Regions from separate parts of the Allobosea sp. GW822-FHT03F07 genome, predicted to be linked through region 3. Evidence: riboswitches for the same ligand, from Rfam matches in the RefSeq annotation. Region 3 holds a riboswitch; each other region holds the start of a gene.
What was found. Region 3 has a riboswitch for thiamine pyrophosphate ahead of thiO (glycine oxidase ThiO). Riboswitches for the same ligand answer to the same signal wherever they lie in the genome.

Region 1: another riboswitch for thiamine pyrophosphate. It lies ahead of thiC (phosphomethylpyrimidine synthase ThiC); the one in region 3 lies ahead of thiO (glycine oxidase ThiO).
Region 2: another riboswitch for thiamine pyrophosphate. It lies ahead of AC1RMY_RS00995 (LuxE/PaaK family acyltransferase); the one in region 3 lies ahead of thiO (glycine oxidase ThiO).

The regions. Positions count from the first base shown of each region.
Region 1 is NZ_JBXAND010000004.1:271,258-274,526, reverse strand. It holds gene AC1RMY_RS15095 (hydroxyethylthiazole kinase) at 1-110, opposite strand, end outside; gene thiC (phosphomethylpyrimidine synthase ThiC) at 107-1,999, opposite strand; TPP riboswitch at 2,076-2,179, opposite strand; gene AC1RMY_RS15085 (hypothetical protein) at 2,216-2,413, opposite strand; gene AC1RMY_RS15080 (hypothetical protein) at 2,498-2,797, opposite strand; gene AC1RMY_RS15075 (OmpA family protein) at 2,932-3,269, opposite strand, start outside.
Region 2 is NZ_JBXAND010000001.1:193,454-196,722, forward strand. It holds gene AC1RMY_RS00980 (cupin domain-containing protein) at 1-141, shown strand, start outside; gene AC1RMY_RS00985 (DUF2161 domain-containing phosphodiesterase) at 240-932, shown strand; gene AC1RMY_RS00990 (hypothetical protein) at 1,063-1,335, opposite strand; TPP riboswitch at 1,530-1,658, shown strand; gene AC1RMY_RS00995 (LuxE/PaaK family acyltransferase) at 1,759-2,835, shown strand; gene AC1RMY_RS01000 (acyl-CoA reductase) at 2,840-3,269, shown strand, end outside.
Region 3 is NZ_JBXAND010000006.1:194,043-197,311, reverse strand. It holds gene AC1RMY_RS18420 (mandelate racemase/muconate lactonizing enzyme family protein) at 1-1,108, shown strand, start outside; TPP riboswitch at 1,315-1,415, shown strand; gene thiO (glycine oxidase ThiO) at 1,462-2,496, shown strand; gene thiS (sulfur carrier protein ThiS) at 2,480-2,677, shown strand; gene AC1RMY_RS18405 (thiazole synthase) at 2,694-3,269, shown strand, end outside.

The DNA of each region.
Region 1 (3,269 bases), on a different contig from region 3:
TTCTGCGCCACCGTATTCGTCAGGCAATGGATGCGCGGGCGGCGCTCGGCCACCCGCGCGAGGACGCCTGCGACCGTCGCGGCGTCGAGATTCTGCTGAAAGGCGTTCATTCCGCCGCAGGTAGATAGATGCTGCCGCCCTTGTCGAGAAATTCCTTCGACTTCGCCGCCATGCCTTCGGAAGCGAGAGCTTCGAGATTGGCGCGTTCGTTGTCGCTCATCGCCAGCACCTCGGCCCGCAGATCCTGTGTGATCTTCATCGAGCAGAATTTCGGCCCGCACATCGAGCAGAAATGCGCGACCTTGTGGGCATCCTTCGGCAGCGTCTCGTCATGGAACGCGCGCGCCGTGTCGGGGTCGAGCGCCAGGTTGAACTGGTCCTCCCAGCGGAAGTCGAAACGGGCGCGGGAGAGCGCATCGTCCCTGATCTTCGCGGCCGGGTGGCCCTTGGCGAGATCGGCGGCATGGGCCGCGATCCGGTAGGTGATGACGCCGGTCTTGACGTCGTCGCGGTCAGGGAGACCCAGATGCTCCTTCGGCGTGACGTAGCAGAGCATGGCGCAGCCATACCAGCCGATCATCGCAGCCCCGATGCCGGAGGTGATGTGGTCATAGCCCGGCGCGATATCGGTCGTCAGCGGGCCAAGCGTGTAGAACGGCGCTTCCCCACACTCCCTGAGCTGCTTGTCCATGTTCTCCTTGATCTTGTGCATCGGCACATGGCCGGGGCCCTCGATCATCACTTGGCAGCCCTTGTCCCAGGCGATCTTGGTCAGCTCCCCCAGGGTCTCCAGCTCGGCGAACTGGGCGCGGTCATTGGCGTCGGCGATAGAGCCCGGACGCAGGCCGTCGCCGAGCGAGAACGAGACGTCGTAGCGGCGCATGATCTCGCAGATCTCGTCGAAGCGCTCGTAAAGGAAGCTCTCGCGGTGATGCGCCAGGCACCAGCGCGCCATGATCGAGCCGCCGCGCGAGACGATGCCGGTGACGCGGCTGGCCGTCAGCGGGACGTAGGGCAGGCGCACGCCGGCATGGATGGTGAAATAGTCGACGCCCTGCTCGGCCTGCTCGATGAGGGTGTCCTTGAACACCTCCCAGTCGAGCTTGATCGGATCGCCGCCGACTTTTTCCAGCGCCTGATAGATCGGTACGGTGCCGATCGGCACCGGCGAGTTGCGCAGGATCCAGGAGCGGATGTTGTGGATGTTACGGCCGGTCGAGAGGTCCATGACCGTATCGGCGCCCCAGCGGATCGCCCAGACCAGCTTCTCGACCTCCTCGGCCGCGCCCGAGGTCACGGCGGAGTTGCCGATATTGGCGTTGATCTTGACCAGGAAATTGCGGCCGATCGCCATCGGCTCCAATTCCGGGTGGTTGATGTTGGCGGGGATGATGGCGCGGCCGCGCGCGATTTCGTCCCGGACGAATTCCGGCGTGACGAAGTCCGGCACGCTGGCGCCGAAGCTCTCGCCATCGGCATGGCGCTCCTTCGCGCCTTCCAGCATCGCGGCGCGACCGAGATTCTCGCGATGGGCGACATAGATCATCTCGGGCGTGACGATGCCGGCGCGCGCGAACTCATACTGCGTCGTCATCTGGCCCGGCTTCGCCTGCCGGACGGGGCGCTCGGCCGGACAGGCCGGCACGAGATGATCGGGCGAGATGTTGCCGTTGTCGGCTGCCGTCACCGCGCGCCCCGGCACGACATCGAAGCCGCGCGCCTCAAGCCAGTCTCGCCGGAGCTGAGGCAGGCCGGCATTCAGGTCGACCTTCGCATCGGTCTCGGTATAGGGGCCGGAGGGATCGTAGATGCGCACCGGCGGCTCGGCGTCCGTCGTCAGCACGACCTCCCGGAACGGCACCTTGATCGAGACATCCTGCGGCGCGGGCACATAGATCTTGCGCGAGCCGATGATCGGCCCGGTGGTGACGCCGGTCGGCGCGCCGAAATTGCGCGCGGCCTCGGCATTGTGTTTGGGGGGCTTGGTGTGGGTGTTCATGGGATCTCCGCCTTGGTCAAGGGGTCAGGAGATCCGGCGTCGAAGCGGTTCAAGCGCTGTGATGCGGGCGCAGTCGGGCCGCGCCGCGTTCCAGTCCCTCCGCCGGTATGACCCGGATCAGGTTCGATGGGTTCGGCCATCAGGCCATCTCAGCTCTTGCGAGCACCCCTCGGAACAAATCGAGGTTAGGCGGATGAAGAAGGATACGCAACCGCCTCAGGCGGTGATGTCGACCGATTGGCCCTGCCCGGCCGGCAGGACGGCCTGCATCTGCTCGGCGCTCTGCTGAAGCAGGGCGACGACGGCCTGATCGGCCTGCGTCTGCTGGCGCAGCATTTCGGTCTGCAAGGCCTGCTGCGTGGCGCCGGCCTGCATGGCCGCGAAGCTCTGCGCGATGGCGAGGGAATCACTCATGAAGGCGCCTCCTGCGCCAGCCATAGGCGCAGGATATTGAGCGATCGTGAATCGCCGCATTCGAGGGTCGCTTCGGGCGCCCTCTCAGGGGCGTGCGGGAGCCATGATCGACGGGACCGCGCGCGGCATCGGCACGTCACGATCCAGCGGTGTCATGACCGCAGCATGCTGACGCCGATCGACGCTGTCCCGCACCGCGACGCTGCTGCGCAGCGCAGCAGTGGGATCGAGCGCGGGCGCGGTGCTTGCGACCGCAAGGTCGAACGGTCGCGGCGGCGGCAGCGGCGCGAGCACCATGGTCTGGGCGCTGGCCGCGAGCGGAGCGACGGTTGCGGCGGCGAGGATCAGTCCGGCCGAGAAGCTACTGCGAAACTGCATCGACATAACTCCCTGCGTTCCGTTGAACGGCCTCCAGCGGGCCTTTGCGAGGACAACAAGGGGAACCGCTCAGAAGTTCCGCAGGCATGAAAAAGGCCGCCTCGCGGCGGCCTTTCCGTGTCCCGAATGAGCGTTGCCGATCAGCCGCCCTGCCCCGCCAGCAGCGGCGTGATGCGCCGGAGCGTGACGCGCCGGTTCTGGCGCTCGGCCTCCTGGCTCGCGACCTTGAGATACTGCTCGCCATAGCCCTGCGTCGTCAGGTTCTCGGGCGGCACGCCGAAATCCTTGGTCAGGATCTCCGCGACCGACTGGGCCCGCCGGTCCGACAGCGAGAGGTTGTCGATGTCGGAGCCCACGGCATCGGTATGGCCCTCGACGAGGAAGACCTCGTTGGGCGAGCGCTGCAACGCCCTGCGGATCGATTCCGCGATCACCGAAAGCCGCTGCGCCTGGCCCGGCGCGACATCCCAGGAGCCCG
Region 2 (3,269 bases), on a different contig from region 3:
TCCGGCGTCGTCGAGTTGACGGAACAGGGAGAGCCGCCCCGCATCTTCAAGGCGGGCGACAGCTTTGTGATGAAGCCGGGCTATGTCGGCGTCTGGAAGACGATCGAGACCGTTCGGAAGATCTACGTCGTCGTGGGTTGATCGATACCGATTCTGCGGGCGCAGGCGGGTCCGGCGGCGTTTGCCTCTCGGAAACGTCTGTCGCGGCATAATGGGCATTGGCCGGCCCGAGGTGTCCCGTGGAAACGTCGCTCTATCTCCCCGTCAAGCGCTTCCTCGAGAGCCTCGGCTACAGCGTGAAGGGCGAGGTGGGGCATTGCGACCTCGTGGGCTTGCGGCCCGATGATCCGTCCGTGGTGGTGATCGGCGAGTTGAAGATGAGCTTCAACCTCGAACTGGTCCTGCAGGGCGTCGACCGCATGAGCCTCGGCGATGAAATCTGGCTGGCGGCGGCGCTTTCCGCCAAGGGCAAGGGCAGGGAAAGCGATCCGCGCTATCGCAATCTCTGCCGGCGCCTGGGCTTCGGTTTGCTGGGCGTGACGGCATCCGGGCAGGTCGAGGTGTTGGTCTCGCCTGTGACGCCAACGCCGCGCAAGGATCCCCGGCGCCGGTCCCGGCTCGTCGACGAACACAAGCGACGTCAGGGCGATCCGGTCGCGGGCGGCGGGACGCGCCGGCCGATCATGACGGCCTATCGCCAGCAGGCGCTCGCCTGCGCCGCGGCGATGACTGCGGCGCCGCAACGTCCGCGCGACCTCAAGCCGACCTGCCCCGATGCGCAGAAGATACTGCACCGGAACGTCTATGGCTGGTTCGAGCGATCCGGGCGCGGCGTCTACGCGCTGACCGAGACGGGGCGCGGCGCTCTGGCAGCATGGCAGCCGGCACTGCCAATGGCCGTTTCGGAAGCGGGCCCCGTGCTGGACGGTTAGGACAGCGTGGCCATGGCCTCCAGCCAAAGGGATATGGCGACAACCCGGCAATCGGGTATGCCGAGCGCACGCTCGCCCAGAGAACGCGCCCGCCGCTCTCCGACACCGGGCATTTCGGAGCGCGGAGGTTTCAGATCCTGGGCGGCAACGAGCCCCTGTCGAAGACCGGCACGCTCTCGATCGGTCCTTCCGGGCGCTGCCCCGTAGGGATATCCTCGGCCGCGTGTCGTACCGCTTCCTCCGATTCAGTCAGCCCGTCCTCCGTGTCGTTGGCATCGCTGCCTTCGTCGTGGATATTCGTCCGCAGGCTGACCTGATGAAGGGCGGCTGGGCCTTCCGCCTCGGCGAGGCGGCGGCCCTGTTCCTCGATCTCGAGTGCAGGGTTCTTGCGCGTGGGGTTCATGCGGGATCTCCTTGGAGCCTTCGCTTGCCTGCCAGACGCATGACGCAGCCGAGGCCTGTCGATCCTCGGTGATGTGCCGGAACCCGCTTCCCGCGCGCTCGACGTGACAACGCGCCGCGCGCCGTGAAGGTTTCCGGCACCGCGACCAGAATAGCGCATTCTTGACATCATGACAGGCGCGCCGTCATGGTGCCGACTGTTCCCAGGGGGGCCTCGCTAGGAGGCTGAGATTCCGCCGGTTCGGGCCAAGCCCGGACAACGCGGTGACCCTCCGAACCTGATCCGGCTCATACCGGCGTAGGGATGCGGGACATCGGGTGGATCGCCGCCCCTTTTCCAAACTCGCGCCAGAGGCCGGATCTCGGCCCCCGTGCAAGGCATCCCGCCTTGCGTGATGGGCCTCGCGGGAAGGCGCGGCTGGAAGTGACGGAAGCTGAGATCATCGAGGCGTTGCTCGCCTTCATCGACCGGGGCGAGGCTGATGAAGCCGCGTTCGAGCGCATAGCGCTGGCCGTCTTCGGCTATCAGTTCGCGCACAACCAGCCCTATCGCCGCTTCGCCATCCAGCGCGGGCGCACCACGCTGACCGTGCGCAACTGGCGCGACATTCCGGCCGTGCCGATCACCGCCTTCAAGGACCTGGCGCTGAGCTGCTGTCCGCCCGAGGCGGCGGAGCGGGTCTTCATGACCAGCGGCACGACGCAGGGCGTGAGAGGCAAGAGCTTCCACCCGACGCTCGCAGTCTATGATCGCTCGATGCTGGTGAATTTCCGCCAGCGCTTCATGCGAGGGCTCGACCGCATCGAGATGGGCATCCTGTTCCCCGACGAGGAGGCGATGCCGAACTCGTCGCTGGCGCATTACCTTGCCCTGGCGAAGAGCGAATGCGGCCTGCCTGCGAGCGAGTATCTGATCGGTTCGGGCGGGATCGACCTTGCCCGGACGATCGCGGCGCTGGAGCGGGCGCAGGCTTCGGGGCAGCCCTATGCACTGCTCGGGGCGAGCTGGAGCTTCGTGCATCTGCTCGACGCGCTGGCGGAGGCGGGCAAGCGCTTCGTGCTGCCGCAGGGCAGCCGCATTCTCGACACCGGCGGCTTCAAGGGCCAGTCGCGCGAGATGGGCGCGGATGCATTCTACGATGCGCTATCCGCGAGATTCGGCCTGCCGCGTAGTCTCTGCATCAACATGTACGGCATGACCGAACTCAGCACGCAGGTCTACGATGACGGCAATGCGATCTGCCCGCCGGTGAAATCGGGGCCGCACTGGATCCGCAGCCGTGTGGTCGACCCGGTGAGCGGGCGCGACCTGCCGGAGGGGGCGACCGGCGTGCTGGTGCATCACGACCTCGCCCATTTCAACTGCGTCTCGGCGATCCTGACCGAGGATGCCGGGGTCATCGTCGAGGGCGGCTTCAAGCTCTTCGGCCGGGTCGATGGCGCCGATTCCAAGGGCTGTTCGCTCGCCGTCGAGGAATTCCTCAAGGCGGCGCGAGGCTGACATCGTGATCGAGTACGCCGGGCATCTGCCGGGGCTGTCGACCGACGAGGTCGAATGGCGGCCTGTGAGCTTTTCAGCTTGGGGCGAGGCGGTCGAGGTCCGCATGCCCCTGCTGACGGAAGCGCAGAGCGTCGCGCTGGCGGCCCGTGTGCGGGAGAATGCACGCGCCTATCTCAAGACGCTGCCCACTGCGGGCATCGTCGCGACCATCGACAAGGCGGTGGCGCGGCTGCTTGATCGCGACGATCCCTGGCGGCGCAAGGCGGAAGCGGTGCTGCCGGTCGTCACCGGCTATGACCGGGAGACGGTGCGGCTGGGATTGTCGGGCTATCTGCGGACATTTCGAGCGCCGCAGCTCCAGCGCTTCCTGGCGGAGGATTTCGCCAATCCGGGCATTCTCGACGCCTTCCAGCCGGCGATGAAGGGTGGGTTCG
Region 3 (3,269 bases):
CAGTATCGAACCCTTCATCCTGCATATTCCCGTGACGGGCGGTTCGATCGCGGATTCGACCCATCGCATCAGCCATTGGGGCGTGGTCGGCACGAAGATCGTCACCGAGGACGGGCTCGAAGGCTACGGCTTCACCGGCACCCATGCCGATCTGCCCTCCGATCGGCTGATCACCGCCTGCATCCGCGACTGCTATGCGCCGCTGCTGATCGGCGAGGACGCCGCCGAGACGAATCGCCTCTGGCTCAAGCTCGCCCGCCACCCGGCGCTGCAATGGGTCGGCCGCGCCGGCATCACCCAGCTCGCGCTCGCTGCCGTCGATGTCGCGCTCTGGGATCTCAAGGCGAAGAAGGCCGGCGTGCCGCTCTGGCATCTGCTCGGCGGTGCCAGCAAGCCTCGGCTCGAGGCCTACAACACCGATATCGGCTGGCTTTCGATCCCGAAGGACCAGCTCGTCGACGGCTGCCGGAAGGCGGTCGAGCGCGACGGCTTCCACCGCATCAAGGTCAAGGTCGGCCATGCCGATCCCGGGATCGATATCGGCCGGCTCGAGGCTGTCAGGCACGCCGTCGGCTCCCATGTCGCGCTCGCCATCGACGGGAACGGCAAATGGGACCTGCCGACCTGCAGGCGCTTTTGCGCCCGGGCCGAGCCGCTCGACATCTTCTGGTTCGAGGAGCCGCTCTGGTATGACGATGTCGGCTCGCATGCGGCGCTGGCGCGCTCGACCTCGATCCCGGTCGCGCTCGGCGAGCAGCTCTACTCGCTCGACGCCTTCCGCTCCTTCATCGCCGCCGACGCGATCGACTTCGTCCAACCCGACGTGACCCGGCTCGGCGGCATCACCGAGTATATCCAGGTCGCGGATCTTGCGCTGGCGAACCGCCTGCCGGTCGCGCCCCATGCCGGCGAGATGAGCCAGGTCCATGTCCATCTCGCCTATTGGCATCAGGCGACGCCGGTCCTCGAATACATCCCCTGGATCAAGGACGCCTTCGAGGAGCCGGCCGATGTCGTCGACGGCTGTTTCCTGAAACCGCAGAAGCCCGGCGCCGGTACCACGCCCACGGCTGATGCCTTCGCCCGCTTCGCCAAGCCGCTGGGTTGACCTGCGCGGCCATTCTTCAAGGGAGTGGCATTGGCGAAAAGGCGCGGGTCATCCCGGACGCAGCGAAGCGGAGATCCGGGATCCATGCCGGTGCATTCACCGGAAGGGTTCAGGCATGAATCCCGGGTCTCCCTGCCGTCGCCCGGGATGACCGGCGTGTTGAAGCCTCGCCGCCTTGCTCCTGCCGCCGGGACCGCCTAAACTTCGTCGATCCGTTGGGGTGCCGCGAGGCTGAGAGGTGCTGACGCACCAACCCATCGAACCTGATCCGGGTAATGCCGGCGAAGGGAACGGTCATCGGCTCGTCGCTCGCTCTGCCATGGCCGTTGCCTTCCCGGGCGAATGGGAATGGCATGACTCAGCTTTCGACCCATCCACGGCAAGGCGAGCAAGTCCATGTCGGCATCGTCGGTGCGGGCGTCGTCGGCCTCGCCTGCGCGGTCGAATTGCTCGAACGCGGCGCCTCGGTCGATATCCATGAGCGCGGCGCCTTCGCCGGCGAGCGGGCCTGTTCCTGGCATGCCGGCGGCATGCTCGCACCCTGGTGCGAGGGCGAAAGCGCAGAGGAACCTGTGATCCGGCTCGGACAGGAGGCTGCAGCTTGGTGGCAGCGCCATGTCGACGGCGTTGTCCGCAAGGGCACGCTCGTTTTGGCCCCGAGCCGGGATCGCAGCGAACTGCGCCGCTTCGGCCTGCGCACTTCGCATTTCGCGGAGATCGACGGCGAGGGGATCGCGGCACTCGAACCTGATCTCGCCGGACGCTTCGCCAAGGGCCTGTTCTTCGAAGGGGAGGCCCATCTCGATCCGCGATTGGCGCTCGCAGGCCTTGCCGCGAAGGTCGAGGCCCTGGGCGGTCGCATCCATTTCGGTAGCGAGGTGGAAGCCTCTGACATCGCCGCCGATACGGTCCTCGACTGTCGCGGCTTGTCGGCCCGCGATGCGTTGCCCGATCTGCGCGGCGTCAAGGGTGAGATGCTGCTGCTGCGGAGCCGCGATATCACATTGTCGCGCCCTGTGCGCCTGCTCCACCCGCGCATCCCGCTCTATGTCGTGCCGCGCGCGGGAGGGCTCTTCATGGTGGGCGCGACCATGATCGAGAGCAGCGATCGCGGCCGCATCTCTGCCCGCTCGATGCTGGAACTGCTCGGCGCGGCCTATGCGCTGCACCCCGCCTTCGGCGAGGCCGAGGTGGTCGAGATCGGCGTCGATGCCCGCCCGGCCTTTCCCGACAACCTGCCGCGGCTGACACGCCGAGCTCGGGTCCTTCACGTCAACGGCTTCTATCGTCACGGCTTCCTGCTCAGCCCTGCCATGGCGCGGCTGGCGGCTGATGCCGTGCTCGACCCGGCCGCCATTCCGGAGATGTTGCATGACGCTGCTGCTTAACGGGCAACCGCAGGAGGTCGTGGCCACTACGCTCGCCGAGGCGCTGGCCGAACTCGGCTATGCCGGCAAGGTCGTCGCCACCGCCGTGAACGGGGACTTCGTCGCCGCCCGTAAGCGCGAGGCCGTCAGGCTGACCGAGGGCGACCGCATCGAGGTGCTCGCCCCGATGCAGGGCGGCTGAGATGCAAAGGCCTCAGATGAAAGACTTTTACAGCTTCGAGCCGCAGAGCCGGCTCTTCCTCGGCACGGCGCAATACCCGTCGCCCTCGATCCTCGCCGAGGCGGTCAGGCGCTCCGGCGTCGAGGTCGTCACCGTTTCGCTGAGGCGGGAAGCCGGGGAGGGCGGCGCCGGCCAGGCCTTCTGGTCACTGATCCGCGAGCTCGGCGTGCGCGTCCTGCCCAACACGGCCGGCTGCCATACGGTCAAGGAGGCCGTCACCACCGCCCATATGGCACGCGAGGTCTTCGGCACGGAATGGATCAAGCTCGAGGTCATCGGCGACGACGACACGCTGCAGCCCGACGTGGTCGGACTGATCGAGGCGGCCCGCATCCTGAGCGAGGACGGCTTCCAGGTCTTTCCCTACACGACCGAGGACATCGTCGTCGGCGGGCGCCTGCTCGATGCCGGCTGCGAGGTGCTGATGCCCTGGGGCGCGCCGATCGGCTCGGCGAGGGGGCTGAACAACCCCTACGGCCTGCGCACCCTGCGCCAGCACTTCCCGGATATCCCGCTCGTCGTCGATGCCGGCATCGGCCTGCCGTCCCATGCG